2 regions of the Pseudomonas sp. 10S4 genome follow, and region 2 is predicted to be linked to the other one. Evidence: predicted binding sites of a transcription regulator. Region 2 holds the regulator's gene; the other holds the start of a gene.

Region 1 (14,864 bases), 740 kb from region 2:
ACCCGCAGCAAACGGGTCTGGGTGTCCGCCGGCATGTCGCCGATTTCATCGAGGAACAACGTGCCGCCGTCAGCCTGTTCGAAACGCCCGCGCCGCAGATTGGCCGCGCCGGTGAACGCGCCTTTCTCATGGCCGAACAGTTCGGATTCCATCAGATCTTTAGGAATCGCCGCCATGTTCAACGCAATGAACGGCGACGCCGCCCGGGGGCTGTGACGGTGTAGGGCGTGGGCCACCAGTTCTTTACCGGTACCGGATTCGCCGTTGATCAACACGGTGATGTTGGAGTGGCTCAAGCGCCCGATGGCGCGAAACACTTCCTGCATCGCCGGCGCTTCACCGATGATTTCCGGGGTGCGGGTCAGGGCGACCGGGACTTCCAGGCCTTGCTGTTCCTGAGCGTGCTGATTGGCGCGCTTGACCAGGGACACCGCTTCATCGACATCGAACGGCTTGGGCAGGTATTCGAACGCGCCACCCTGATAGGAGGCGACAGCGCTGTCCAGGTCGGAGTGGGCGGTCATGATGATGACCGGCAGCCGTGGGTGTTGTTCGCGAATCCGCGCCAGAAGGTCCAGGCCGCTGGCACCCGGCATGCGGATGTCGGAGATGATCACGTCTGGCTGCTGGCGCGCCAGGCGGCTCATCACGCCATCGGCGCTGTCGAAGCTTTGCGTGGTCATGCCTTCTTGCTGCAAGGCTTTTTCCAGGACCCAACGGATAGAACGGTCGTCATCGACGATCCACACGGTTTCACTACGGCTCATGTCGATGTGGCTCCTTGTTCCAGTGGCAGAAAGATCGAGAAAGTGGTGTGGCCTGGGTGGCTGTCACACTCGATCAAGCCCTGGTGCTGGCTGATGATGTTCTGGGTAATGGCCAGGCCCAGCCCGGTACCGTCCGGGCGGCCGCTGACCATGGGAAAGAAGATGGTTTCCTGCAAATCCGCAGGAATGCCCGGGCCGTTGTCGATGATCTCGATCTTGGTCACCAGGCGATGGCGCACATGGCCGATGGTGAACTGGCGCATGGTGCGGGTGCGCAGGCTGATGCGGCCCAGGCGCAGCTCGTTCTGGCTGCTGATGGCCTGCATGGCGTTGCGCACGATGTTCAGAACGGCCTGAATCATTTGTTCGCGGTCGATCAATACGTCGGGAATGCTCGGGTCGTAGTCACGCACCAAGGTGATGCAGCCCTGGCTTTCGGCTTCCACCAACTGACTGACGCGTTCCAGCACTTCGTGGACGTTGCACATGGCCAGCGACGGCAGTTTGTTCGAGCCGAGCATCCGGTCCACCAGGTTTCGCAGGCGGTCGGCTTCTTCGATGATGACGTTGGTGTAATCGCGCAGGCTTTCTTCCGGCAGCTGGCGGGCGAGCAATTGCGCGGCGCCGCGAATCCCGCCCAGCGGGTTTTTTATTTCGTGAGCGAGGCCGCGTACCAGCATCTTGCTGGTTTCCTGCTTGGACAGCTGCGCCTCCTCCTTGGTGATCCGCAGCAAGCGGTCACGCGGGTGGACTTCCAGCAGCAGCATCGTGTCGCCGTTACTCAGGATCGGCGTCACCGCGTAGTCGACGGTCAGGGTTTGGCCGGTGAGCGCGGTGAGCATCGCTTCGCGCTTGGTAAACGGGTGCGCCTGCTCGACGGCTTGGCGCAAGGAGTTCAACGCCTCGGTGGATTCGGTGAACAACTCACTGATGAACTGCCCATGGCTACGCTGGCCGCTGATGGCCAGCAGCATCTCCGCCGCCGGGTTCATGTACTCAAGGCGCAGTTCAGCGTCGAGCAGGATGGTCGCGGTGGTCAGGTTGTCGAGTAGCAGTCGATGCAGTGCGTCGCTAATGGTCATAGTAGGGCGTGCTCACCGTAAATGGCGAATCGCGTTGGCGCTGTGATCGCGCCAGGCAAGGCGTAGGACGCAGAGAATGGCGTTCCCTTTTCAAGTCCTACAACGCAGCATGGCGCGATCACAGCACCAACCCGTAGGGCAAAGCCCCACGAGACGCAATTCTTCGTTACTTGTCGTTCATTTGAAGCAACCAAACTTCTCTCCTCGTGCCTAGCCTTGCGTCTCGTGGGGCTTTGCGCGATCGCCATTTACGCTGAGCACGCCCTACTCCCTCTTTTGGAGCAGGGCGCGCGCAAGAACTAAGCGCTGATGCGGGGAAAATGCAAAAACCAAACCAAAGCTCCGAAAAGAAGCGTTTAAGGCCTGAAACGGGCGTTTAACGCTCGATCGCGTGGCGTTCTGCCAGCTTTCGCGGGTACTTTCGAACCAAAATGGGTTTTCAAGTGGGAACGGTGCAACCGTTTGCACCAATATAGTGCGCAAAGCTGAACGAGGTTAGAAGAACTTCAGGAAGGGGTTTTTCTCTTCGGGAGGTTTGTCTTTGAGCGGGCATTCCGGCCGTTGGCCGTAGTCGGTGAGGGTGCAGGGCTTGACCTGGCGCTTCTGCGCCAGAGAGGTGCGGAGCATGTTGAACGGCTGATTGGCTGTGCGCTCAACGGTGCGACCCTGTTCGTCGAGGATTTCCACCGACAGGTTATGACTGCCGCGGTCGATATTGCTCAAAGCGAACACCGGGCTGAGGCCTGGCTCTGCTGTGGGCTGGCCGTCGAGTAACAAACGGTAGCGGTGGCCGCGTTGCAGTCCGGGTTCGCTGGTAACGCTGACGATCAATTCGCCGGCGTTGCTACGGATCGTCGCGTCCGGTTCCGGCACCAGCACGCGGAGCATGTCGTAGTGGAACAGCGGTTTTTCTTCGGGTTTGGTCGCAGCAACCAGCGGCGCGGCACCGGTCGGATTGGCGGGCATGCGATTGCTGGTGGCCAGCGGCACCCGCTTGGCGTTGCCGGGGCGTGGCTGGTCGGTAAAGACCCGATTGCCCTGGGCGTCGACGTAGGTATAAACGTCCGCCGTCGCCGGCAGGGCGAGCAGGCAGGCGACCAGCAGCCAGCACCTCAAGGTTTATGCACCCGTTGCACGGTGAAGGTCACGCTTGGACTTTGCTGCACGAGGTTTTCGCCACTGATCACCTGTACCGCGAGACTGTGATCGCCGCGATCAATGTTCACCAGTTGCAGGATTGGCACGTTGCTCGGTTGACCGTAAGGCTGGTTGTCCAGCAACAGCCTGAACAGATGCGGGCCTTGCAGGCGTGGCTTGATCAGCACGCTGACGGTGAAGGTGCCGTTGTTGGCGCGCAGGGCTTCCTCGGTGGGCAGGCCGGTGAGTTCAAGCACCTCGTAGGCGCTGCGGGATTGTTCACGGCTGGTGGCTTCGGCAGGAGGAGCGGTAGGCGCCGAGGGTGCGACGCTGTTGAGCGGCGGCAACTCAACCGGCTGCGCTTTGACGCCATCGGGCGGCTGATTGCTGTATGCAGTGTTGCCGGCGGCGTCGGTGTACTTATAGATCTGCGCTGCGGCGGGCAGGGCGATCAACAGCAACATCAGTAGAAAACCACGACCCATAAGATTGACCGCAAGCGAAGGTGTTGGATTGCAGCATAGGTCACGGGTGGCGGTTGTCCCTAGTGGTTAACATTTGGGCATGATTTACCAAAATCCTCCAAACGCCACAAACCCCCTGTGGGAGCGTCAGTCGTTAAATCGTGGGCACAAAAAAGGCCTCCCGAAGGAGGCCTCTTTTTGTCACGCCGCTTGCGCAGGCGCTACCGGATCAGCAGCTGTAGTACAGCTCATATTCCAGTGGGTGTACGAAGGTGCGGACCTTGATTTCTTCTTCGCTTTTCAGAGCGATGTAAGCGTCGATGAAGTCATCGGAGAACACGCCGCCTTTGGTCAGGAACGCGCGACCTTTGTCCAGCTCTTCCAGGGCTTCTTTCAGGCTGCCGCAAACTTGTGGGATCTCTTTCGCCTCTTCAGGCGGCAGGTCGTACAGGTTTTTGTCAGCTGCGTCGCCAGGGTGGATCTTGTTCTGGATGCCGTCCAGGCCAGCCATCAACAGTGCAGCGAAGCCCAGGTACGGGTTAGCTGCTGGATCCGGGAAGCGAGCTTCGATACGGCGAGCGCGAGGGCTGGACACGTAAGGAATACGGATCGAAGCGGAACGGTTGCGAGCCGAGTAGGCCAGCATTACCGGAGCTTCGAAACCTGGGACCAGACGCTTGTAGGAGTTGGTCGACGGGTTGGTGAAGCCGTTCAGGGCCTTACCGTGCTTGATGATGCCGCCGATGAAGTACAGGGCGGTATCGGACAGGCCGGCATAGCCTTCGCCAGCGAAGGTGTTCTTGCCATCTTTAGCGATGGACAGGTGAACGTGCATACCCGAACCGTTGTCGCCGTACAGAGGCTTAGGCATGAAGGTCGCGGTGCGGCCGTATGCATCAGCAACGTTGTGTACGCAGTACTTCAGGGTTTGAACTTCGTCAGCCTTGGCAACCAGGGTGTTGAACTTCACGCCGATTTCGTTCTGGCCGGCAGTCGCCACTTCGTGGTGGTGAACTTCGATGGTCAGGCCCATCTCTTCCATGGCGTTGCACATGGAGGTACGGATTTCGTGGTCGTGGTCGAATGGCGGAACCGGGAAGTAACCACCCTTGACGCCTGGACGGTGGCCGCGGTTGCCGCCTTCCACGTCCTGGTCGGACATCCACGAACCTTGTTCGGAGTAGATTTTGAACATCGAACCGGAGATGTCGGACTTGAACTTCACCTGGTCGAAGATGAAGAACTCTGGCTCCGGACCTACGAATACGGTGTCGCCGATACCAGTCGATTTCAGGTATTCCTCGGCACGCTTGGCGATCGCACGTGGGTCACGGTCGTAGCCTTGCATGGTCGAAGGCTCGATCACGTCGCAAACCAGGATCAGGGTTGGCTCTTCGGTGAACGGGTCGAGAACGGCAGTGCTGTCGTCCGGCATCAGAATCATGTCGGAGGCTTCGATGCCTTTCCAGCCAGCAATGGAGGAACCGTCGAACATTTTGCCTTCTTCGAAGAAAGCATCATCCAGCGCGTCGCGAGCCGGCATGGTCACGTGGTGCTGAGTGCCTTTGGTGTCCGTGAAGCGCAGATCAATCCACTTGACGTCATGATCTTTGATGAGTTGAACCGACTTCGACATAGTGTCCTCCGGGTGGCTTCGGGCTTAGTAGTGGATGCCCTTAGAATGTGGGTGATGCCGGCGCGAATACTCTGCCATGGCAACCTGCCTCACAAGGGAGCAAATTGCATGCCAGTGCCCCACCATGGGTTTTTTGCCCCAATATCACGCTTATAGAGGCTTATTGCGCCGCAAAGCTGAAATTACCGCCCTGTAATGTAGCGTCTAATTCCATAAATGACCTGTTTTGGTGCGTTCTAAACCTTCTGCATATTAACTGGTTAAACCTTGAGCAATTTCCGCTATAATCCGCGCCCCCTTTTTCGGCTGGCCCAGCGCGCGCTGTTTTCATGAAACTAATCGTAAAAGTCTTTCCCGAGATCACCATCAAGAGCCGCCCGGTACGGATGCGTTTCATCCGCCAGTTGGCCAAAAACATCCGTGCTGTGCTCCGCGATCTGGACCCGGCTGTGGTGGTGAACGGCGTGTGGGACAACCTCGAGCTGGAAACCCGCGTCAGCGAGCCCAAAGCCCTGAAGGAGATGACCGAGCGCCTGAGCTGCATGCCGGGCATCGCGCATTTCCTGCAGGTCGACGAATACCCGTTGGGTGACTTCGACGACATCGTTGCCAAGTGCAAGCAGCACTATGGCGATGCGTTGGCCGGGAAGATCTTTTCGGTGCGCTGCAAGCGCGGCGGGCACCACACGTTCTCGTCCATGGACGTGGAAAAATACGTCGGCAGCCAACTGCGTCGTCAGTGCGGTGCCGCCGGGATTTCCCTGAAAGAGCCGGAAATCGAAGTTCGCATCGAAATTCGCGACCAACGGTTGTACGTGATCCACAGCCAGCACAACAGTATCGGCGGTTATCCGCTGGGAGCGCTGGAGCAGACGCTCGTGCTGATGTCCGGCGGCTTTGACTCGACAGTCGCCGCCTACCAGATCATGCGCCGTGGCCTGATGAGCCATTTCTGCTTCTTTAATCTGGGCGGACGAGCCCATGAACTGGGCGTTATGGAAGTCGCGCACTTCATCTGGAAGAAGTACGGCAGCTCCCAACGCGTGTTATTTGTCAGTGTGCCGTTCGAGGAAGTACTGGGAGAAATTCTCGGGAAAGTCGATAACAGTCATATGGGCGTAGTTTTGAAGCGTATGATGTTGCGCGCTGCATCGAAGATTGCCGACCGGCTGGACATCGATGCGCTGGTGACTGGTGAAGCGATCTCCCAGGTTTCGAGCCAGACGCTGCCGAACCTGTCGTTGATCGACTGCGTGACCGAGAAGCTGGTCTTGCGCCCGCTGATCGCCAGTCACAAGCAGGACATCATCGACCTGGCCACCGAAATCGGCACTGCCGACTTCGCCAAGCACATGCCGGAATACTGCGGGGTCATCTCGGTGAACCCAAAGACCCACGCCAAGCGCAACCGCGTGGAGTACGAAGAACAACAGTTCGACATGGCAGTCCTTGAGCGTGCGCTCGAGAACGCCAAACTGGTACCGATCGATCGCGTGATCGACGAATTGGGCCAGGACTTGCAGATCGAAGAAGTCAGCGAAGCTCTGGCGGGCCAGATCATCATCGACATCCGTCACCCGGATGCCGCTGAAGACGAGCCGCTGGAACTGGCTGGCATTGAGGTACAGACGATGCCGTTTTATGCATTGAACGCTCGTTTCAAGGAACTGGACCCTACTCGCCAGTACCTGCTGTATTGCGACAAAGGCGTGATGAGTCGCCTGCATGCCCACCATTTGCTCAGTGAGGGGCATGCCAATGTGCGCGTTTATCGACCGAGCTAAGTGCCCGGGGCTGTTTGCCTGTGGCCTGCGTCACCGGCCCCCGACGCCGCCGTCAAGCTGTAACGGCTTTGCCGGACTCTACTGTTAATCGCTGCCAAGACTTGTCAGCACACCGAATCCTCTGATCGAGATACACAAGTGATCGAAAATCTACGCAACATCGCCATCATTGCTCACGTTGACCATGGTAAAACCACCCTGGTAGACAAACTCTTGCGTCAATCCGGCACCCTGGAGCGCAACGAGCTCAACGACGAGCGAGTGATGGACTCCAACGACCAGGAGAAAGAGCGCGGTATTACCATTCTGGCGAAAAACACCGCCATCAACTGGAACGGCTACCACATCAACATCGTGGACACCCCGGGCCACGCCGACTTCGGCGGCGAAGTTGAACGCGTAATGTCGATGGTTGACTCCGTTCTGCTGCTGGTTGACGCTCAAGACGGCCCTATGCCGCAAACCCGTTTCGTGACCAAGAAGGCTTTCGAAGCCGGCCTGCGTCCAATCGTGGTTATCAACAAGGTTGACCGTCCAGGCGCACGTCCGGACTGGGTTCTGGACCAGATCTTCGACCTGTTCGACAACCTCGGTGCTACCGAAGAACAGCTGGACTTCAAAGTTGTCTACGCCTCGGCCCTGAACGGCATTGCCGGTCTGGAACACACCGACATGGCTGAAGACATGACCCCGCTGTACCAGTCGATCGTCGACAACGTACCAGCACCGAAAGTTGACCGTGACGGTCCGTTCCAGATGCAAATCTCGGCACTGGACTACAACAGCTTCCTGGGCATTATCGGCGTTGGCCGTATCGCTCGTGGTCGCGTCAAGCCGAACACCCCGGTTGTGGCTATCGATGCTGATGGCAAACGCCGTAACGGCCGTATCCTGAAGCTGATGGGTCACCACGGTCTGCACCGCATCGACGTTGAAGAAGCAGCTGCCGGCGACATCGTCTGCATCAGCGGCTTCGACCAGCTGTTCATCTCCGACACCCTGTGCGACCCACAGAACGTTGAAGCGATGAAGCCGCTGACCGTTGACGAACCAACCGTTTCGATGACCTTCCAGGTTAACGACTCGCCGTTCTGCGGCCGTGAAGGCAAGTTCGTCACCAGCCGTAACATCAAAGAGCGTCTGGACAAAGAACTGCTCTACAACGTTGCCCTGCGCGTTGAAGAAGGCGACACCGCCGACAAGTTCAAAGTCTCCGGCCGTGGTGAGCTGCACCTCTCGGTACTGATCGAAACCATGCGTCGCGAAGGCTTCGAAATGGGTGTTGGTCGTCCGGAAGTGATCATCCGTATGGTTGACGGCGTCAAGCACGAACCGTACGAAAACGTGACCATCGACCTGCCAGAAGAATCGCAAGGTTCGATCATGGAACAGATCGGTATCCGTAAAGGCGACCTGACCAACATGGTTCCGGATGGCAAGGGCCGTGTGCGCCTTGAGTACAACATCCCGGCTCGTGGCTTGATCGGTTTCCGTAACGAGTTCCTGACCCTGACCTCCGGTGCAGGCATCCTGACCTCGATCTTCGACCGTTACGACGTGATGAAGTCCGGCGACATGTCCGGCCGTCAGAACGGCGTGCTGGTTTCGGTTGCTACCGGTAAGGCTCTGACTTACTCGCTGGAAACCCTGCAGGCTCGCGGCAAACTGTTCCTGGGTCACGGCGAAGACGTGTACGAAGGTCAAATCGTCGGCATCAACAGCCGCGACAACGACCTGGGCGTCAACCCAACCAAAGGCAAGAAGCTCGACAACATGCGTGCCTCGGGTAAAGACGAAACCATCGCTCTGGTTCCGCCTATCCGTTTCACCCTGGAACAAGCTCTGGAATTCGTTCAAGAAGACGAATTGTGCGAAGTCACTCCTAAGTCCATCCGTCTTCGTAAGAAGATCCTGGGCGAAAGCGAGCGTACCCGCGCTGCCAAGAAAAGCGGCAACTGAGTTTCGACTTAGTTAAGGCTTAAAAAAACGCCCCCGACCGCAAGGTCGGGGGCGTTTTTGTTTGTCTGGGGTTTGTGCGGTGTTTCACCTGGCCCCTTCGCGGGCAAGCCTCGCTCCTACAGGTTTAGCGTTTCCCTTGTAGGAGCGAGGCTTGCCCGCGAAAGCAATCGGTCAGACGGCGAGATTCCGGATCAGAACTTCTCGAGCGTACGACGGCTACTGCTGGTCTCACGCGCCACTTCTTTAGGCTTGTAAGCGCAATACCCCGGCCGCGGGCCGATTTTCGGGTGGTTGCGGCAAGTATCCGGGCGCTTTTCATAAATAGTGCACAGACGGCTCTTACGATCCAGGTACAGGCAATCGTTGTTGCTCATGCGCTGGAGGGTGAAGATCTCGGACTTCTGGTTGTAACGCTCGACGATCCCTTCCTTCTGCAAACGCTTGGCGATGTTCTTCGCCGGTTCGCCGCGCTCGAACTCGTCGACGATGCCGATACGGATCAGATCCTTGATCTTGACCTCAACCGGCAAGGTGCAGCAGCTGGACACGCAGGAGCCGCACATCGGGGCAGAGTACTTGGCCCAGGTATCGAGGCGGTCGATCTCCGCGGCGGCGATCAGGTTGGACTTCATCATCGGTTGTTACCAGCGTGCATCAGGGCGCGCGATCATACCGGGACTGGTGGATTTTTGAACAACCTTTCGCCAGATTTTTTGCGATATCGCCAAATAACCCGTGTGTTCCGGCACGGCCCCTGCATTGATTCAGCCACATGCCAACGTAATGCCGAGCTATCTCGCACTATCAGGAAAAACTGCCGAACCAGAGCCCATGCCGCCTGTCAGACCGTCTAGGCTCAGACAATTCCAAGCTCGCTCGAGGTCCTATCGATGACTCAAGAACCACTTGTTCGCGAAGCAGAGGTGGCCGCATTCCGCGACGCCGTCTTGACCAAACTCACCTACGCGGTGGGCAAAGACCCGGATCACGCCTTCGACCACGACTGGTTCGAAGCCATTGCCTTGGCCGCGCGCGATCACATGGTCGAGCACTGGATGGACCATACGCGGCAGATCTACCGCAAAGGTCAGAAGCGGGTTTACTACCTCTCCCTTGAATTCCTGATTGGCCGCTTGCTCTACGACAGCTTGAGCAACCTCGGCCTGCTGGACGTTGCCCGCGAGGCGCTGACCGAACTCGGCGTCGATCTGGAACGCATCCGCCTGCTGGAGCCCGATGCGGCGCTCGGCAACGGCGGCCTCGGTCGCCTGGCCGCGTGCTTCATGGAAAGCATGTCGACCCTCGGCATCGCCGGCCATGGTTATGGCATTCGTTATGAACATGGGTTGTTCCGCCAGGCCATCGTTGATGGCTGGCAGCAGGAGCAGACCGAACACTGGCTGGATTTCGGTAACCCGTGGGAGTTCGAACGGCCGGAAGTCGTCTACCCGATCGGCTTCGGCGGCAGTGTCGAAACCGTGACCGACGAGGCCGGCAAGTCTCGCCAGGTCTGGACCCCGGCAGAAACCGTGCGGGCCATTGCTTACGACACCCCGGTGGTCGGCTGGCGCGGTGCGAGCGTCAACACCCTGCGCCTGTGGCGTGCCCGCGCCATGGAAGATTTGCACCTGGAGCGCTTCAACGCCGGCGACCACTTGGGCGCTGTGGCCGAAGTGGCCCGGGCCGAAAGTATTTCCCGCGTGCTGTACCCGGCGGACAGCACCGAAGCCGGCCAGGAACTGCGCCTGCGTCAGGAATACTTCTTCGTCGCCGCGTCCCTGCAGGATTTGCTGCGCCGCCATCGCAACATGCACACCTCGGTGCTGACCCTGGGCGACCACGCGGCGATCCAGCTCAACGACACTCACCCCTCAATTGCCGTGGCCGAACTGATGCGCCAACTGGTCGACGTCTACGATGTTGCGTGGGATGCCGCGTGGCAGGTGACGGTCGACACACTTTCGTACACCAACCACACCTTGCTGCCGGAAGCGCTGGAAACCTGGCCGGTCGGTTTGATGGAACGCATGCTGCCGCGGCACATGCAGATCATTTACCTGATCAACGCCCAGCACATCGATTCGCTGCGGGCCAAAGGCATCCACGACTTTGACGTGTTGCGCGCGGTGTCACTGATTGAAGAAGACAACGGCCGCCGCGTGCGTATGGGCAACCTGGCGTTCCTCGGTTCCCACAGCGTCAACGGCGTATCCGGGCTGCACACGCAGCTGATGCGCAAGACTGTGTTTTCCGAACTGCACAAGCTCTACCCGGATCGGATCAACAACAAGACCAACGGCATCACCTTCCGCCGCTGGCTCTACCAGGCCAACCCCGAGCTGACGGCGATGATGGTCGACGCCCTGGGTCCCGATCTATTGGATAACGCCGAGCAGCGGCTGATCGAACTGGAACCGTTCGCCGAGAAGACTGCATTTCGCAAGGCCTTCGCAGATCAGCGGCTGCACAGCAAGAAAGCCCTGGCGTACCTGATTCACGAACGGTTGGGCATCGCGGTCAACCCGGCGGCGATGTTCGACGTGCAGGTCAAGCGGATCCACGAATACAAACGGCAGTTGCTCAACCTGCTGCACACCGTCGCGCTGTACCAGGCGATTCGTGCCGAGCCGGAAATCGACTGGGTGCCGCGCGTGAAGATCTTCGCCGGCAAGGCGGCGGCCAGTTATCACCAGGCCAAGCTGATCATCAAACTGACCAACGACATCGCCCGGGTGGTGAACAACGACCCGACGGTGCGCGGTTTGCTCAAGGTGGTGTTCCTGCCCAACTACAACGTCAGCCTGGCGGAGAGCATCATTCCGGCGGCGGATTTGTCGGAGCAGATTTCCACAGCCGGCTTCGAGGCCTCGGGCACCAGCAACATGAAGTTCGGCCTCAACGGTGCGCTGACCATCGGCACCCTCGATGGCGCCAACGTCGAGATGTGCGAACGGATCGGCGCCGAGCACATGTTCATCTTCGGCCTTAGCGCTCAGCAGGTGGAAGCGCGCAAGCAAAATCATGAGTTCAATGCGACGCCGGATATTGCGGCGTCCCATCGACTTAATGACGTGCTACAAGCGATTCGTGGCGGGGTGTTCTCGCCGGATGATCCGTCCCGTTATGCAGGTTTGATCGATTCGCTGATCGACTATGACCGCTTCCTGGTTTGCGCCGATTTTGACTCCTACTGGGACGCCCAGATGCGCGTCGAGGCGCACTGGCATGATTCTCAAGCCTGGTGGCGTTCGGCGGTGTTGAACACGGCGCGCATGGGCTGGTTCTCGTCGGACCGGACGATTCGTGAGTACGCGACGGAAATCTGGAAGGCGTTGGAGTAACTTTTAGCAATAATTGCGAGCAAGGCCCAACGCCTGTTGGGCCGGATCGATATACTAAGCGTCAGTTTTGCCGGATGTTTCAGTGGCGTCTGCGAGAACGCCTTCGCGGGCAAGTCGAAGACGTCAGCACAAACACCACAAGGCTTCTGGACTTGCTCGGCAATGGGCCGCTTAGGGATATCGACCATGCAATGGATTTTGATGCTGATTGGCTTGGCGCTGGGCTGGATACTCGACGAGTCGTTCATCGATGCGCTGTTGGGTGCTTTGTTCGGGTTAGGCATTGGCCAAGCTTTTCGCATTGGCCGTTTAGGCAAGCAAGCTGCCGAGCAGCACCGTTTGCTCGAGCAGACGCAGGTGGCGCTCAATACATTGCTGCAACGACTGATATTGCTGGAAGGGGCTGGCTTCAAGGCACCGGAAACCAGTGAGCCAGTTGTCAGTGAGCCCGTCGCAGCCCCTGAATTCATTCTCGACGACATCCCCGTCGATCCCCCCGTCGACTCCCCGGAGCTACTCTGGGAACTCCCGCCCGGACTCGAACCGATCACCGCCACGGCCTCCGAAACCAGCCGTCCGCTGCCGGCCGATGTCTGGACGCCGGAACCGATCGCTCGCGAACCGCGACAACCGGCAGCCCCGCGCGAACCTAACGTTTTCGACCGCGCCATCAACGGTGCGCGCAACTGGCTGTTCGGTGGCAACACCGTGCTGCGGGTTGGCGTGGTGCTGTTGTTCCTCGGTCTGGCGTTCCTGCTGCGCTACGCCACCGAAGGCATGGTGGTGCCGATCGAGATGCGTTACGCCGGTGTCGCCGCCAGTGCTTTGGGCTTGCTCGCATTGGGCTGGTGGCTGCGTCATCGCAACAACCAATTTGCGCTGATGTTGCAAGGTACCGGGATCGCCGTGTTGTACCTGACGGTGTTCGCCGCAATGCGCTTGCACCCGATACTCGACCCGACGGCGGCCCTGGGCCTGCTGGTCGCGGTGACGGTGTTCTCGGCGATTTTGGCGATCACCCAGGATTCCCTGGCCCTGGCCTGCGTCGCCGCACTGGGCGGTTTCGCCGCGCCGATCCTGACCTCGACCGGCGCTGGTAGCCATGTCGCGCTGTTCAGCTACTTCGTCTTGCTCAACACCGGCATCCTCGCGATTGCCTGGTTCAAGGCTTGGCGGCCACTCAACCTGATCGGTTTTGTCGGCACCTTTGGCATCGGCTTCGCCTGGGGCGCGCGTTCTTACACGCCGGAGTTGCTGTGGAGCACCGAGCCATTCCTGATTCTGTTCTTCCTGATGTACCTGGGCATTGGCCTGTTGTTTACCCGGCGCAAGTTGTTGGAGATGAGCGACTCGCCTGAAGACGAGAGTCGTCAGGCATTGCTGCACTGGTCGGCGCGCAAGGGCGATTACGTCGACGGCACGATGCTGTTCGGGCCGCCGCTGGTGGGCTTCGGTTTGCAATTCGCGCTGGTCCAGCATCTGGAGTTCGCTGCCGCGTTCAGTGCGCTGGCGCTGGGTATGCTCTATATGGGCCTGGCCCGATTGCTGATGGGCGGTCGCGCCTTGTTGCTGGCGGAAACCTGTCTTGCACTCGGAGTGATCTTCGCCAGCCTGGCGATCCCCTTGGGCCTCGACGCGCGTTGGACTGCTGCGGCTTGGGCGGTGGAGGGCGCGGGGATCTTCTGGCTCGGCCTGCGTCAGCAACGACCGCTGGCTCGCGCTTTCGCCTTGCTGCTGCAACTCGGTTCTGCGCTGGCGTTTCTCAGTAAGTTGCAGACCGGCGAAAGCAGCCTGTTGGACGGTTCGCCACTGGGCGCATTGATGCTCGGCGTGGCGTTGCTGTTCAGCTTCTACCAATTGCGCAAAGCCTTGCCGGAGCAGGCCTCGGAGTGGGAGCGCCAAGGCTTGCCGGTGTTGGCTTGCCTCGGTCTGATGTTCCTTTATTTGCTGGCGCCGCTGTTCTTCCTCACCCACGGCACGGCGATCAGCTGGGCGCTGGCCGGGTTGGCGACGTTGTTTATTGGCCTGCGCCTGCAATCGCGCACGTTCCTGTTCACCGCGTTTGCCGTGCAATTGCTCGGCGGCGCGTTGTTCCTGTTGCGGTTGCACGGGACAAGCGATGGTTCCGCCGCGGTGTTCAGCGCTGGCTGGAGCGGTTTACTCAGTGCCTCGCTGATTGGCCTGGCGTTGATCGCCGGCATGTTGCTGGCAGCCCGCGATGAGATGGTGCGCAACGATGCGCGCTTGCTGCGTGGTTTGTCGGTGATTTTGCTGGCCGGTCTGGTGCTGATCAACCTCGCCGTGCTGTTCGTGCTGCCATGGCAAACCGCGAGTGCGGTGTGGGCCGCCAGCGGTTTGTTCATCATTTGGCTGAGTCTGTACCTCAAGCAGCGCGTGAGTTTTGTCTTCGGTCTGCTGTTGCAGGTGATCGGTGGCGCGGCGTTCCTGTTTGCCGGGCCGGACTTGCTCGGGCCGTTGGCCAGCGAAGGTCTGAAGCCTTTGGCCCACAGCGGTTTCTGGACGCCGCTGGTGCTCGGTTTGGCCGCACTGGTTGGCGCCTGGCGCTTGCAACTGGGCAATCACGGGTCGGCGTTCGATGTACTGAGCCTGAATCGCTTGTCTGAACTGCTGCTGGTGTGGGGCGCAGGCTGGTGGGCGCTGGCGTGGATCAGTGAAGTGCTGCGCTTTGCGCCT
Region 2 (14,864 bases):
GGCCGAACCGGCGCACTTTTTCTATCAGTGAAATCTTGCGCATCAGCGCTTCCCCAGAAGATCTGCGCGGTAATCCGTCGCTGGAAAGTGATAGGCGACCGGACCATCGGGGTCACCTGTCATGAATTGACGGATACGTGGCTCCTGAGAATTCATCAATTCGTCAGGCGTGCCCTGCCCCAGCACTTGCCCATCACCCACTACATAAATGTAATCGGCAATGCTCGCGGTCTCTGCCAGATCGTGGGAGACCACGATGCTGGTGATGCCCAACGCATCGTTGAGCAGACGGATCAGGCGCACCAGTACGCCCATGGCGATCGGGTCCTGCCCCACAAAGGGCTCGTCATACATGAGGATTTGCGGATCGAGGGCAATCGCTCGCGCCAGCGCGACACGACGCTTCATGCCACCAGACAGTTCGTCGGGCATGAGATCGATGGCGCCGCGCAAGCCAACGGCCTGCAATTTAAGCAGGACGATGTCACGGATCATTTCTTCCGGCAGCTCGGTATGAACCCGTAGCGGGAAGGCGACGTTCTCGAACACATCCAGATCGGTAAACAACGCCCCGCTCTGGAACAGCACACCCATGTGCTTGCGCGCATCGAACAAATCGCTGCGCGACAACTTGGGCAGGTTCTGACCGTTGACCCAGACTTCACCGCTATTAGGTCGCAACTGGGCGCCCATCAGCCGTAACAGGGTGGTCTTGCCACACCCGGAAGGCCCCATGATACCGGTGACCTTGCCGCGTGGGATGCGGATATCGACGTTATTGAAAATGCTGCGCGCACCGCGCTTGAAGGTCAGTCCCTTCAGCTCGACCGCGTAGGCGTTATCGGCACTCATCTAAACTCCTTGCGATGCAGCCTCTCACTCGGACGCCTGGCTTTCTGACGAAAGCACATACCTCCCCGGGCAGGCCGAACTGGCGGCGAACTATATCACTGCAATAGCCAAGCGCCCAAGGCCCAAGCCGGGGCATGTTCAGCAAGAGGACAGGCAAAAAGCCGCATTTGGAGTATTTCGGTAACAGGTATTAACAAAGCACGACGAACTAACGTGAGGGTTTCGATCATTACCGCTATAATCGCCGCCTTTTCATCGGGCTATACGATTCTGACATGAGCCAATCAAGCGACCTGATTCAATCGGCACAACGCACCATCCGCCTCGAAGTGGAAGCCGTACAAGGCTTACTGCCCCATATCGACGCTGATTTCGTACGCGCTTGCGAGATGATTCTGGCCAGCAAAGGCCGCGTAGTCGTGGTCGGCATGGGCAAGTCGGGGCATATCGGTAACAAAATTGCCGCCACCCTGGCCAGCACCGGCACCACGGCGTTTTTCGTACACCCGGCCGAAGCCAGTCATGGCGACATGGGCATGATCACCCGCGACGACATCATTGTGGCGCTGTCGAACTCAGGCTCTACCAATGAGATCGTTACGCTGCTGCCGCTGATCAAGCGTCTGGGCATCCAGTTGATCAGCATGACCGGCAATCCCGATTCGCCATTGGCCAAGGCTGCCGAGGTCAACCTCAACGTTCACGTGGAGCACGAAGCCTGCCCGCTGAACCTGGCGCCGACCTCATCGACCACCGCCGCGCTGGTCATGGGCGATGCCCTGGCCGTGGCGCTGCTCGAAGCCCGCGGTTTTACCGCAGAAGACTTCGCATTTTCCCACCCGGGCGGCGCGCTCGGCCGACGCTTACTACTAAAAGTGGAAAACGTCATGCACGCCGGCGAAGAGTTGCCGCAAGTCCAGCGTGGCACGCTACTCAAGGATGCCCTGATGGAAATGACCCGCAAGGGCCTGGGCATGACCGTCATTCTGGAAGCCGACGGCAAGCTGGCTGGGATTTTCACTGACGGCGACTTGCGCCGCTCCCTGGATCGCACGATCGACATTCACCGGGCGACCATCGATGAAGTGATGACCGCTCACGGCAAGACCGCACGCGCCGAGATGCTTGCCGCCGAAGCCCTGAAGATCATGGAAGACAACAAAATCAGCGCACTGGTAGTGGTCGACAGCGAAGACCGTCCGGTCGGCGCCTTGAACATGCACGATTTGCTGCGTGCAGGAGTAATGTAATGAGCAACGACCTGCTGCAACGCGGCAAACAAATCAAACTGGCCGTGTTCGACGTCGATGGCGTCCTGACCGACGGGCGCCTGTACTTCCTCGAAGACGGCAGTGAATTCAAGACATTCAGCACCCTCGACGGCCAAGGCATCAAGATGTTGATGGCAGCCGGCGTGCAGACCGCTATCATCAGCGGCCGCAAGACCCCTGTGGTCGAACGGCGGGCAAAAAACCTCGGCATTCCACACCTCTACCAGGGTCGCGAAGACAAACTGGTGGTACTCGACGAGCTTCTTGCCCAACTCAACCTAAGCTATGAACAAGTTGCCTACCTCGGTGACGACCTGCCTGACCTGCCGGTGATTCGCCGCGTCGGGCTGGGCATGGCGGTGGCCAATGCCGCCAGTTTCGTGCGCGAACACGCCCACGGCATCACCCTGGCCCGTGGCGGCGAAGGTGCTGCCCGCGAATTCTGCGAACTGATCCTGCGCGCCCAGGGCCGCCTCGATGCGGCTAACGCCGCGTACCTGTGAGCCCATTATGCTGAGCAAAAAGTTTCGCAATTTCTTGATGTTCTGTTGCATCGCCGCGATATTCGCAGCGGTCGGCTACTGGAACATCAGCCCGGAACGCTTCCTCGACAAGCCAGTGGCCAAGGTCGATGTCAGCCAGATCGACTATTACGCACTCAACGCCCACAGCGTGCAGTACCTGCCGGACGGCGGCTTGCAGTACGACTTGACGTCCGACAAGGTCGAACACCTCAAGGCGAGCGATGTGTCACTGCTGACCAACCCCGACCTGAACATGTACCGCGGCACCGAGTTTCCGTGGCATGTCACAAGCTTGCGTGGCGAGGTGAATCCGGACGGCACTCAGGTAGAGCTGATCGACTCGGTACGTATCGCACGGACCGATGAAAAGAACCGCGAGATGATTATTACCAGTACTCGCATGACAGTGTTCCCGCAGCAGCAATATGCGCAGACCGAGCAACCCGTTAGAATCGACGGCGCTGGCGGTGTATCGACTGGCAACGGAATGAAAGCGTATTTGAAAGAAAGCAGGATACACCTGCTATCGAACGTAAGAGGACAGTATGAGGCTCGTTAAAACCCTCCCTATTTTGCTCAGTCTGGGCGCAGCACTGGGAAGCGTGAGCGCCTGGGCTCTGCCGGACGATAGTACGAAACCGATCCGTATCCAGGCCGACGATGCCCAGCTCGATGACAAGCAAGGTATCGCCACCTATAAAGGTGATGTAATCATCACCCAGGGTTCGATGAAGGTTACCGGCAATACCGTGACCATCACTCGTACAAAGGATGGCCAGATCGATGTCGTAACGTCGGTGGGCAACCTGGCGTACTTCGAGCAGTTGCAAAAAACCACCTCCCCACAGCCAGTCAAAGGCTATGGCAAGACTGTCCAGTACCATGCCCAGCAAAACCGCATCGTGCTGATCGATCAAGCCAAAGTCATCAGCGATGACGGCAGCACCACCGAAGGCGAGAAAATCGTCTACGACACGGTGAAACAGGTGGCTACGGCCGGCCGCGCCACTGGCTCGCCGATCACAACGCCGCGCCAACGGATCGACATGGTGATCCCGCCGAAGCAGAAGGCCCAGTAATGGCAACTCTGAAAGCCCAGCATCTGGCCAAGAGCTACAAGAGCCGCCAGGTCGTGCGTGACGTCAGCCTGTCCATCGACAGCGGTCAGATCGTCGGCCTGCTTGGCCCGAACGGCGCCGGCAAGACCACCTGCTTTTACATGATCGTTGGCCTGGTACAAGCCGACCAGGGTCGCGTACTGATCGACGATCTGGACGTCAGCCACCAGCCTATGCACGGTCGTGCAAAGGCCGGTATCGGCTATCTTCCGCAAGAAGCGTCGATCTTCCGCAAACTCTCGGTCGCCGATAACATCATGGCCATCCTCGAGACCCGCAAGGAACTCGACAAGGCCGCTCGCCGCAAAGAGCTGGAAAGCCTGCTGCAGGAATTCCACATCAGCCACATCCGTGACAACCTCGGCATGAGCCTGTCCGGTGGTGAACGACGCCGAGTGGAAATCGCCCGGGCCTTGGCCACCAACCCGAAATTCATCCCGCTCGACGAACCTTTCGCCGGTGTAGACCCGATTTCGGTAGGCGACATCAAGCAGATCATCCATCACCTCAAGGCCAAAGGCATTGGCGTGCTGATCACCGACCACAACGTCCGTGAAACACTGGATATCTGCGAAACCGCCTACATCGTCAACGATGGTCAGCTAATTGCCGAAGGTGACTCCGCCACCATCCTGGCCAACGAACTGGTCAAGGAAGTGTATCTGGGCCACGAGTTCCGCCTGTAAGCACCGAGGTGTCTGGCTAGTCGACAGAGCGCATGGCGCAATTAACACATCGCTGTGTTTTTTATTGTTACGGCGCTCTAGGCAAACACTTCAGTTTCAGGCATATAATTTGCTTAAGTTTGGCGCTTCGGCGCCCTGTAGTGGATGGCGCATGCGCGCCGGCGAATAAGGTGTTAAGCCCCTGCCATGAAACCATCGCTAGTCTTGAGAATGGGCCAGCAGCTGACGATGACACCTCAGCTGCAACAGGCCATCCGCCTGCTCCAATTGTCGACCCTGGACCTGCAACAGGAAATCCAGGAGGCCCTGGAGTCCAATCCGATGCTCGAACGCCAGGAAGAAGGCGACGACTTCGATAACGCCGACCCATTGGCCGACAAAGCCGAACAACCACCCAACGCCGACATTCAGGAACCCTCCTACCAGGAAACCGCCCCGACGGTGGATAACCTCGAGGAAGGGGACTGGAACGAGCGCATTCCCAACGAACTGCCCGTCGATACCGCCTGGGAAGACGTTTACCAGACCAGCGCCAGCAGCCTGCCGAGCAACGATGACGACGAGTGGGATTTCACCACCCGTACATCCGCCGGCGAAAGCCTGCAAAGCCACCTGCTCTGGCAACTGAACCTGGCGCCGATGTCCGACACCGATCGCCTGATCGCCGTGACCTTGATCGATTGCATCAACAATCAGGGCTACCTGGACGAAACCCTCGAGGAAATCCTCGAAGCCTTCGATCCGGAACTGGACATCGAGCTGGACGAAATCGAAGCCGTCCTGCATCGCATCCAGCAATTCGAACCGGCCGGCATCGGCGCCCGCAACCTGGGCGAGTGCCTGTTGCTGCAATTGCGTCAACTGCCCGCCAAAACACCTTGGCTGGCTGAGGCCAAGCGCCTGGTCACCGATTACATCGACCTGCTCGGCAGCCGCGACTACAGCCAACTGATGCGCCGCATGAAGCTCAAGGAAGATGAACTGCGCCAGGTGATCGAGCTGGTCCAGAGCCTGAACCCGCGTCCAGGCTCGCAGATCGAGTCCAGCGAAGCCGAATACGTCGTGCCCGACGTCATCGTGCGCAAGGATAATGAGCGCTGGCTGGTGGAGTTGAATCAAGAGTCAGTGCCAAAGCTGCGGGTCAACGCCCAGTACGCCGGCTTCGTGCGCCGCGCCGACACCAGTGCCGACAACACCTTCATGCGTAATCAGTTGCAGGAAGCCCGCTGGTTCATCAAGAGCCTGCAAAGCCGTAACGAAACCCTGATGAAAGTCGCCACCCAGATCGTCGAGCACCAGCGCGGTTTCCTGGAGTACGGCGACGAAGCCATGAAGCCGCTGGTCCTGCATGACATCGCCGAAGCGGTGGGCATGCACGAATCGACGATTTCACGGGTGACCACCCAAAAGTTCATGCATACCCCACGGGGCATTTATGAACTGAAATACTTTTTCTCCAGCCATGTCAGCACCTCTGAAGGCGGCGAATGCTCGTCCACAGCGATCCGCGCGATCATCAAAAAACTGGTTGCCGCGGAAAATCAGAAAAAGCCGTTGAGTGACAGCAAGATCGCTGGTTTACTGGAGGCACAAGGCATTCAGGTGGCTCGCCGCACCGTCGCCAAGTACCGCGAGTCCTTAGGGATCGCGCCTTCGAGCGAACGCAAGCGGTTGATGTAAGCCACGCCACAGCGTTCCAGTGGCAGGTACCTTTACCTGCCGCTTTATGCACTGGCAACGAAGGAGAAGCTGTATGCAAGTCAACATCAGTGGACACCAACTGGAAGTGACCGAACCCCTGCGCACCTACATCGGCGAAAAACTCGACCGATTAGAGAGGCATTTCGACAAGATCACCAACGTGCAAGTCACGATGACCGTCGAGAAGCTGCTGCAGAAAATCGAAGCCACGCTGCATATCCCCGGCGGAGAAGTGGTCGCCAATGCCGAGCATAACGACATGTATGCCGCTATTGACCTACTGACCGACAAGCTGGATCGCCAACTTAAAAAGCATAAGGAAAAGACCCAGAGCCTCCTTCAGGGCGCAACCGGTCGTTAACACTCCCAACCCATGATCCGACTTGAAAGTATCCTGACCCCCGGCCGTTCCCTCGTGAACGTGCCGGGCGGCAGTAAAAAGAAAGCCCTCGAACAAATTGCCAACCTGATCGCCCGGGAAGTCCCGGATCTGGAGATGCAAGATGTCTTCGAGGCTCTGATTGCCCGTGAAAAACTCGGTTCCACCGGTTTTGGCAACGGCATTGCTATCCCCCACTGTCGCCTGAAGGGCTGCACCTCGCCCATCAGTGCCTTGATGCACCTTGACGCACCTATCGATTTCGACGCCATCGACGGCGCTCCGGTTGACCTGCTGTTCGTGCTGCTGGTCCCGCAAGCCGCCACCGATGCGCACCTGGAATTACTGCGCCAGATCGCCAGCATGCTTGATCGCAAGGAAGTACGCGAAAAACTGCGCAGTGCCCCGAGCAACGAAGCCTTGTATCAGGTTGTCCTGAGCGAGCAAAACGGTCACTAATCATGCGTTTGATCATTGTCAGTGGCCGCTCCGGCTCAGGTAAAAGTACTGCACTCGATGTCCTTGAGGACAACGGCTACTACTGCATCGACAACCTGCCGGCCGGCCTGCTGCCGGAGTTGGCCGAACGCGCGCTGATTCATACAGAGCTGGCTCAGCCGCTGGTCGCCGTTTCCATCGACGCCCGCAACCTGCCCAGTCACCTGACGCGATTCCCCGAATTACTTGAAGAAGTTCGCGGTCGGCATATCCAGTGCGATGTGCTGTATCTGGACGCCGATGAAGAAACCCTGCTCAAGCGTTTCTCGGAAACCCGCCGCCGTCACCCGCTGAGCACCGCCAACCGCTCATTGGCCGAGGCGATAGAAGACGAAACTCAACTGCTGGGGCCGATTGCAGACCTGGCCGACCTCAAGGTCAACACCACCAACCTGAACCTGTACCAACTGCGCGACACCATCAAGCTGCGCCTGTTGAATCAGCCTGAGCCCGGCACGGCGTTCCTGGTGGAGTCTTTCGGGTTCAAGCGTGGCATGCCAGTAGATGCCGACGTGGTGTTCGATGTGCGCTGCCTGCCCAATCCTTATTGGAAACCGGAGCTGCGCGCACAGTCCGGGCTCGATCAACCGGTAGCCGAATACCTGGCAGCACAGCCGGACGTCGAAGAAATGTTCCAGGACATTTATGGTTATCTGTTCAAGTGGCTTCCGCGTTTTGCTGCCAGCAATCGCGCTTACGTCACCATCGCCATTGGCTGTACCGGCGGTCATCACCGCTCCGTCTACCTGACCGAACGTCTGGGCCAGGCCCTGCAACAATCCCTGAAGAACGTCCAGGTTCGCCACCGCGACCTCAGCTAAAGGATTCACAACGCGATGCCTGCTCTGGAAATTGAAATCATCAACAAACTGGGCCTGCATGCCCGTGCTTCAGCGAAATTCGTTGGGGTTGCCGGTCAGTTTCCCTGCCAGATCAGAGCGGGACGCACCCCGCAAGCCATGGTCGATGGCAAAAGCATCATGGCCATGATGATGCTCGCCGCCGGCAAGGGCAGCAAAATCCATCTGAGTACTGAAGGTGAGCAAGAGCAAGAAGCGCTGGATGCACTGGTGGCGCTGATCAATAACTTCTTCGACGAAGGCGAATAAATCAAAAAATCGCAGCCCTCGGCAGCCCCGCTCCCTATCTCGGAGCTGCCGAAGGCTGCGATCTTTTTCAAGCCAGTGCCGTATCCATCACCATCATCAAACAAAACCCCAGCAGCAACCCCAGACTCGCCAGTTTGTCGTGACCATTACGCCGCGACTCTGGGATGATTTCATGGGTCACCACCAGCAGCATCGCCCCGGCCGCCAGCGCCAAACCCAATGGCAACAACAATTCAGCCAGGCTAACCAGCCACGCACATAACAGTGCGAAGACCGGCTCTACCAGCCCTGACGCAGCACCGATCAGGAACGCCTTGGCCCGCGACATCCCGGCCCCGGCCAATATCAACGCGATCACCAGCCCTTCGGGTACGTCTTGCAAGGCGATACCCATGGCCAGGCTGTCGGCGTCGGGCATACCGCCGCCGGCCGAAACCCCGACCGCCATGCCCTCGGGAATGTTGTGGGCGATGATGGCGAACACAAACAGCCAGATTCGCGGTGGAATCACCGGTCGCTGCAAGGTGCCGACGAGCATTTCCGGGCTGGCCCCGGAAACCTTGCGATCCACCAGAAACAGCCCGAATGCGCCGAACATGATACCGAAGCTGATTAGTCCACTGGCCGCCCAAGGCGTCAGCCCCAGGCTTTCGGCCGCAGAAATGCCCGGGACGATTAGCGAGAACGCGGTCGCCGCGAGCATCACCCCGGCACCGAAACCGAGCAGGGTATCGCTGAGCGTCCGCGGCATGCGCCGAATCACCAGCACCGGCACCGCCCCCAGCGCAGTACCCAAGGCGCAGATCGCCCCTCCTTGCAGGGCACGCGACAGCTTCGGTTCCAGGTCTAGCCATGCCAACCCTTGGGCTGCCAACAACGTCATACCCGCCAGCAGTAACAACGATCCCAGTGCGTAACGAAACATTCGTCCACTTCCGATCGCCAATGTTTCAGTGCCCATAGTCGGCCTTGGATTCTTGTTATCGATGACTTAAACCAGTGCAGCCTGATAGCGCGCCGCGACTTCAGGCCAATTAATCACGTTGTAGAACGCGTTGATGTATTCCGGTCGACGGTTCTGATAGTCGCAGGTAGTACGCGTGCTCCCAGACGTCGAGGCCGAGGATGGGCGTGTTGCCATTCATCAACGGGCTGTCCTGATTGCCGCTACTCTCCACTATCAGGGTCTTTTGCGGCGTGACGCTCAACCACGCCCAGCCACTGCCGAAACGCGTCAACGCTGCTTTGGTGAACGCCTCTTTAAAACGATCCAGGCCACCCAGTTGCTCATCAATAGCCTCGGCCAGCGCACCGTCAGGCTTGCCTCCAGCATGGGGCGCCATGATTTCCCAGAACAGCGAATGGTTGGCGTGGCCGCCGCCCTGATTAATCACCGCTGCGCGAAGCTTTTCCGGGAGTTGCTGGACGCTGGCCACCAGTTTTTCCACCGACCATTCGGCAAACTCGGTGCCTTCGACGGCCGCGTTGAGGTTGTTGATATAGGTCTGGTGGTGCTTGGTGTAGTGGATTTCCATGGTCTGCGCATCGATATGCGGTTCCAGGGCGTCGTAGGCGTAGGGCAAGGCAGGCAAGGTAAAAGCCATGTTCAATGGACTCCATGTTGATGAGAGGCGGGCTGATGCCGGGGCGATGCAGCATCCATGTGCAACAGCCGATGGGTGCGCGGGTATTCGCCGTACTCACTGATGAAATTCAGCAGTTCGACGTAGGTCTTGCTGCTCTGGCGCAACGCCGCCTCGCGCAGCGCCGGAGCCAGTCGCGCGTCCTGCATCGTCTGCAACAACCGTTGATGGATGGCGCACAGGTACTCGGCGCTCTCCTCCGGCTGGTTCAGACGCAAGTGCAGATCCGCGAGGTTGTGGTGAGAAATCACGCAAGCAGCCACCGCTTCATCGGCATCCGCCCAACGCTCAAACAACACCTGGGCCAGCGCCAGTGCCTGCAAGTAAGCCTCGCGGGCATCGACGAATTCGCCCAGCATGAAACAGCGATTAGCCCTTTCGATCGTGCGTTTCCAGTGCTCCATGGTGAGCCTCCAAAGCGGTAGCGGTGATTACACGCCGCCTGCGGTGAGCTTTTCTGGATTGAGCAACTCTTCCAGCTGGCTGCGCGACAGGTCGGTGTGTTCCAGAGCGATATCAATCACCGGACGGCCCTGCTGATACGCCTTCTTGGCGATCTCAGCGGCTTTTTGGTAACCAATGATCGGGTTGAGTGCGGTAACCAGAATCGGGTTGCGCGACAGCGCTTCCTTGAGCCGGGCCTCGTTGACCTTGAAGCTGGCGATGGCCTTGTCACCCAGCAGACGGCTGGCGTTGGCCAGCAATTCGATGCTGCTCAGCAGGTTTTGGGCGATGATCGGCAGCATCACGTTCAATTCGAAGTTGCCCGACTGGCCGGCGATGGTGATCACCGTGTCGTTGCCGATCACTTGAGCGGCGACCATCGCGGTGGCTTCCGGGATCACCGGGTTGACCTTGCCGGGCATGATCGAGGAGCCGGGCTGAAGACTCGGGGATCTGCAGCTCGCCGAAGCCGGTGTTGCGGGCCGGAGCCCATCCAGCGCAGGTCGTTGCAGATCTTTCATCAGCGACACGGCGGTGGCCTTGAGCTGTCCGGAGACCGCGACCGCCGTGTCCTGCGAGCCGATCAGCGCGAACAGGTCCTTGCCAGGCTTGAATTGCACCTGAGTCAGTTTGCTCAACTGCTGACTGAATCGCGCCGCGAACTCCGGATGCGCGTTGATCCCGGTGCCCACCGCTGTGCCGCCCTGCGCCAGGGATTGCAGGCTCGGTAGCAAATCTTGCAGGTGGCCGATATTGGCCTTGAGCTGTTGCGCCCAACCGTTGAGCACCTGACTCATGCGCACCGGCATGGCATCCATCAGGTGAGTGCGGCCGGTTTTGACGTGATGATGAACCTGCTCGGCCTTGTGCTCGATCACCTGCACCAGATGCACCAGCGTCGGCAGCAATTGCTCGTGCAGCGCCAGTGCGGCACTGACGTGGATGGTGGTCGGAATGATGTCGTTGCTGCTCTGGCCGCAGTTGACGTGATCGTTGGGGTTCACCGGCTCGCCGAGCAGTCGGCTGGCCAGGGTGGCGATCACTTCGTTGGCGTTCATGTTGGAGCTGGTGCCAGAGCCAGTCTGGAAGATATCCACCGGGAAGTGCTGCATAAAGTTGCCTTCGAGCAGCCCTTGCGCTGCGTCGACGATGGCTTTGCCCTGGGACTCGCTGATTTGCTTGAGCTCGACGTTGGCCCCGGCGGCCGGCAGCCTTTGCCAGGATCAACGCGCGGATGAACTGCACCGGCATAGGTTTGCCGCTGATCGGGAAGTTATCCACCGCGCGCTGGGTTTGCGCGCCATAGAGGGCGTCTTCGGGGACCTGAAGCTCGCCCATGCTGTCACGTTCGATACGCGTGTTATTCATCGGGAAATCCTTGCACCAGTTCTATGAGAGGAATCGAAGGCTGCAACTCGCAGGTCGCCAGTTGCCAGGTGTAGCTTTGCCAGCGCTTGAGGCGGCACTTACACAGGGAGAGGCGTTCCAGTTCGCGCAATGGGCGCCAGGCCTGGTCGAGGCAGAAGGTGCGCCAGTGCCACGGCAGCGCGACATCGGCGGCGGTGTCGAGCAACAAACGGAAGGAAGTTTCGGCGATGGTCCAGGGAGACGTTGCCGTGCAACAGGCCAGATACCGACCTTCGGCCAGGTAATGGTCGATCAGGCGAGGCTCATCGGGGTCCATCGCGCAACGGATCTGGCGACTCATCCAGCGCCAGCTTTCGAGGTAAGGCTGCTCGTGCAAGGCAGAACTCATGATCCGGGCTCATTCGGTAATGAGATTTATTATTAGATGATAATGAGAACCAAAACAACCCCGAGAAATTAGATGAGATCCATTGTGGGAGCGAGCTTGCTCGCGATGACGGTCGACCATTCAACATATGTGTCGTCTGACACACTGCTATCGTGAGCAAGCTCGCTCCCACAGGGGACGGTGTGAACGCCATAAAAAAAGGCGCGCCATCCGTTTGGATGACGCGCCTTTTTGTGTAACGGTGTGGGTCAGCTACCCGCCACCGTCATCCGCTCGATCAACACCGAACCGGTGCGAATGTTGCTGCGCAGTTCCAGGTCATTCCCCACGGCAACGATCTGTTTGAACATGTCGCGCATGTTGCCGGCGATCGTGACTTCCTGGACCGCGAACTGGATTTCACCGTTCTCGACCCAGAAACCCGCCGCGCCACGGGAGTAATCGCCGGTGACCATGTTCAAGCCGTGGCCCATCAACTCGGTGACCAGCAGACCACGCCCCATGCGACGCAACAGGGCAGCCTGATCTTCATCGCCATGGGTCACGAACAGGTTGTGCACGCCGCCCGCGTTGGCGGTGCTCGGCATTCCCAGCTTGCGTCCGGAATAGGTACCGAGGATGTACGACACCAATACGCCGTTCTCGACGAACGGTTTGGCATAGGTCGCCAAGCCATCGCCATCGAACGCCGAACTGCCCATCGCCTGCATCAGGTGCGGACGCTCATCAAGGGTCAGCCATTCCGGGAACAACTTCTGACCCAGCGTGCCTTCAAGGAACGATGACTTGCGATACAGACTGCCGCCAGACACTGCCGACAGGAAGCTGCCGAACAACCCACCGGCCAACTCGGCCGAAAACAGCACCGGCACTTCGCAAGTTGGCACCGGACGCGCGCCCAAACGGCTCGCTGCCCGTTGCGCGGCACGCTGGCCAATGCTCACCGGGTCAGCCAGCAAAGTGCCCTGACGGCTCACGTCGTACCAATAATCGCGCTGCATCTGGCCTTCGGCCTCGGCGATCATCACGCAGCTCAGGCTGTGGCGGGTCGACGCATAACCGCCGATAAACCCGTGGCTGTTGCCGTAAACGCGGCAGCCCTGGTGGGTGCTGAGGGTAGTGCCGTCGGCGTTCTTGATCCGGCTATCGGTGGCAAATGCCGCCGCTTCACAGGTCAGGGCCATCTCGATGGCTTGCTCGGGGGTGATGTCCCATTGGTGGAACAGGTCGAAATCGTGCAGATCCTTGGCCATCAGCGCGGCGTCGGCCAGGCCTGAGGCTTCGTCTTCAGAGGTGTGCTTGGCGATGGCCAGTGCGGCAGCAACGGTTTCGCGAATCGCTTCCGGACCGCTGGCCGAAGTGCTGGCCGAGCCTTTGCGCTGGCCAACGTACAAGGTGATGCCAAAGCCCTGATCGCGATTGAATTCGACGGTTTCGACTTCTCGCTGACGAACCGATGTCGACAGGCCTTGTTCCAGCGAGACCGCGACTTCACAGGCGCTGGCGCCTTGGCGCTTGGCTTCAGCAATGATCTGCTCGACTTGCTCTTGCAGTGCCGGCAACGCTTGTGGGCCGACGCTTTCAACTGCACTCATGCTGTTCTCCACTCAAATTCTGCTTTCGGCTAGGGCCTTCGAGCGACCGGGCCGGACAAGCGGCCCCCGACTGGTTATCATGGCGGCGTTTCTTTGCGGACGGCCACCATGGTTGATTCTTACGACGACTCCCTCGATACGGGAGAAAAAGCAAATCCCAGGTTAAACGCGAGCTGCATGCTCTGGTTGACCTTGGCGAGCGCCTTACAACACTCAAGCCTGACTTGCTGGCAAAACTGCCGTTGACCGACGCTATGCGCCGGGCCCTGGCCGATGCGCCCAAGCACACCGCGAATATCGCGCGTAAACGGCACCTTATGTTCATCGGCAAACTGATGCGCGACCAGGACACTGACGCCATTCTGACCTTGCTCGATCAACTCGATGCCTCCACCCGGCAGTACAACGAACGTTTCCACGGCCTGGAACGCTGGCGCGATCGCTTGATCGCAGGCGACGACGCGGTCCTGGAGAAATTCGTTGTCGATTACCCGGAGGCTGATCGTCAACAGTTGCGCTCCCTGATCCGTCAGGCCCAGCACGAACTGGCGACCAACAAGCCACCGGCATCGAGCCGTAAAATGTTCAAGTACATCCGTGAGCTGGACGAGACTCAACGCGGTCTGCGTTAAGTTATCGCGGCCCCTGTAGGAGCTGCCGCAGGCTGCGATCTTTTGACGTTGGTTTTGCAAAATCAAAATCAGGATCAAAAGATCGCAGCCTTCGGCAGCTCCTACATCTCCTTACGACCCTGTGCCACCCACAGTGATCGCATCGATTTTCAGCGTTGGCTGGCCGACACCCACCGGCACCGACTGCCCATCCTTCCCGCACGTCCCCACGCCACTGTCCAGCGCCAGATCGTTACCGACCATCGACACCTTGCTCATGGCTTCCGGTCCGTTGCCGATCAACGTCGCGCCTTTGACCGGGGCGGTAATCTTGCCGTCTTCGATCAGGTACGCCTCGCTGGTGGAGAACACGAACTTGCCGCTGGTAATGTCCACCTGACCGCCGCCGAGGTTGGCGCAGTAGATGCCGCGTTTCACCGAGGCGATGATTTCTGCCGGGTCGCTTTCGCCCGCCAGCATGTAGGTGTTGGTCATCCGAGGCATCGGCAGGTGCGCGTAGGATTCACGACGACCGTTACCGGTGCGGGCCACGCCCATCAGGCGCGCGTTGAGCTTGTCCTGCATGTAGCCTTTGAGCACGCCGTTTTCGATCAGCGTGGTGCACTCGGTCGGGGTGCCTTCGTCATCGACGCTCAACGAGCCACGACGACCCGCCA

The links. The regulator sigma-54, encoded in region 2, starts transcription at its own class of promoters, with help from an activator protein. The targets are predictions, from matches to a motif close to ANTGGCATNNANNTTGCTNT.
Region 1: glnA (glutamate--ammonia ligase) is a predicted target of sigma-54. The motif match lies at 5,183-5,202, and genes of this name have one in related genera.

The regions. Positions count from the first base shown of each region.
Region 1 is NZ_CP133774.1:2,185,674-2,200,537, forward strand. It holds gene ntrC (nitrogen regulation protein NR(I)) at 1-767, opposite strand, end outside; gene glnL (nitrogen regulation protein NR(II)) at 764-1,849, opposite strand; gene RHM58_RS10220 (DUF4124 domain-containing protein) at 2,345-2,965, opposite strand; gene RHM58_RS10225 (DUF4124 domain-containing protein) at 2,962-3,471, opposite strand; gene glnA (glutamate--ammonia ligase) at 3,680-5,086, opposite strand; gene thiI (tRNA uracil 4-sulfurtransferase ThiI) at 5,416-6,870, shown strand; gene typA (translational GTPase TypA) at 7,009-8,829, shown strand; gene RHM58_RS10245 (YkgJ family cysteine cluster protein) at 9,021-9,461, opposite strand; gene RHM58_RS10250 (glycogen/starch/alpha-glucan phosphorylase) at 9,720-12,170, shown strand; gene RHM58_RS10255 (DUF2339 domain-containing protein) at 12,357-14,864, shown strand, end outside.
Region 2 is NZ_CP133774.1:2,921,196-2,936,059, reverse strand. It holds gene mlaE (lipid asymmetry maintenance ABC transporter permease subunit MlaE) at 1-43, opposite strand, end outside; gene RHM58_RS13435 (ATP-binding cassette domain-containing protein) at 43-852, opposite strand; gene RHM58_RS13430 (KpsF/GutQ family sugar-phosphate isomerase) at 1,128-2,102, shown strand; gene RHM58_RS13425 (KdsC family phosphatase) at 2,102-2,626, shown strand; gene lptC (LPS export ABC transporter periplasmic protein LptC) at 2,634-3,206, shown strand; gene lptA (lipopolysaccharide transport periplasmic protein LptA) at 3,193-3,726, shown strand; gene lptB (LPS export ABC transporter ATP-binding protein) at 3,726-4,451, shown strand; gene RHM58_RS13405 (RNA polymerase factor sigma-54) at 4,638-6,131, shown strand; gene hpf (ribosome hibernation-promoting factor, HPF/YfiA family) at 6,205-6,513, shown strand; gene ptsN (PTS IIA-like nitrogen regulatory protein PtsN) at 6,526-6,990, shown strand; gene rapZ (RNase adapter RapZ) at 6,993-7,850, shown strand; gene RHM58_RS13385 (HPr family phosphocarrier protein) at 7,866-8,138, shown strand; gene RHM58_RS13380 (ZIP family metal transporter) at 8,206-9,099, opposite strand; partial or broken gene RHM58_RS13375 (superoxide dismutase) at 9,130-9,742, opposite strand; gene RHM58_RS13370 (hypothetical protein) at 9,745-10,185, opposite strand; gene RHM58_RS13365 (class II fumarate hydratase) at 10,213-11,376, opposite strand; gene RHM58_RS13360 (FagA protein) at 11,586-11,981, opposite strand; gene pmbA (metalloprotease PmbA) at 12,230-13,576, opposite strand; partial or broken gene yjgA (ribosome biogenesis factor YjgA) at 13,685-14,208, shown strand; gene tldD (metalloprotease TldD) at 14,320-14,864, opposite strand, start outside.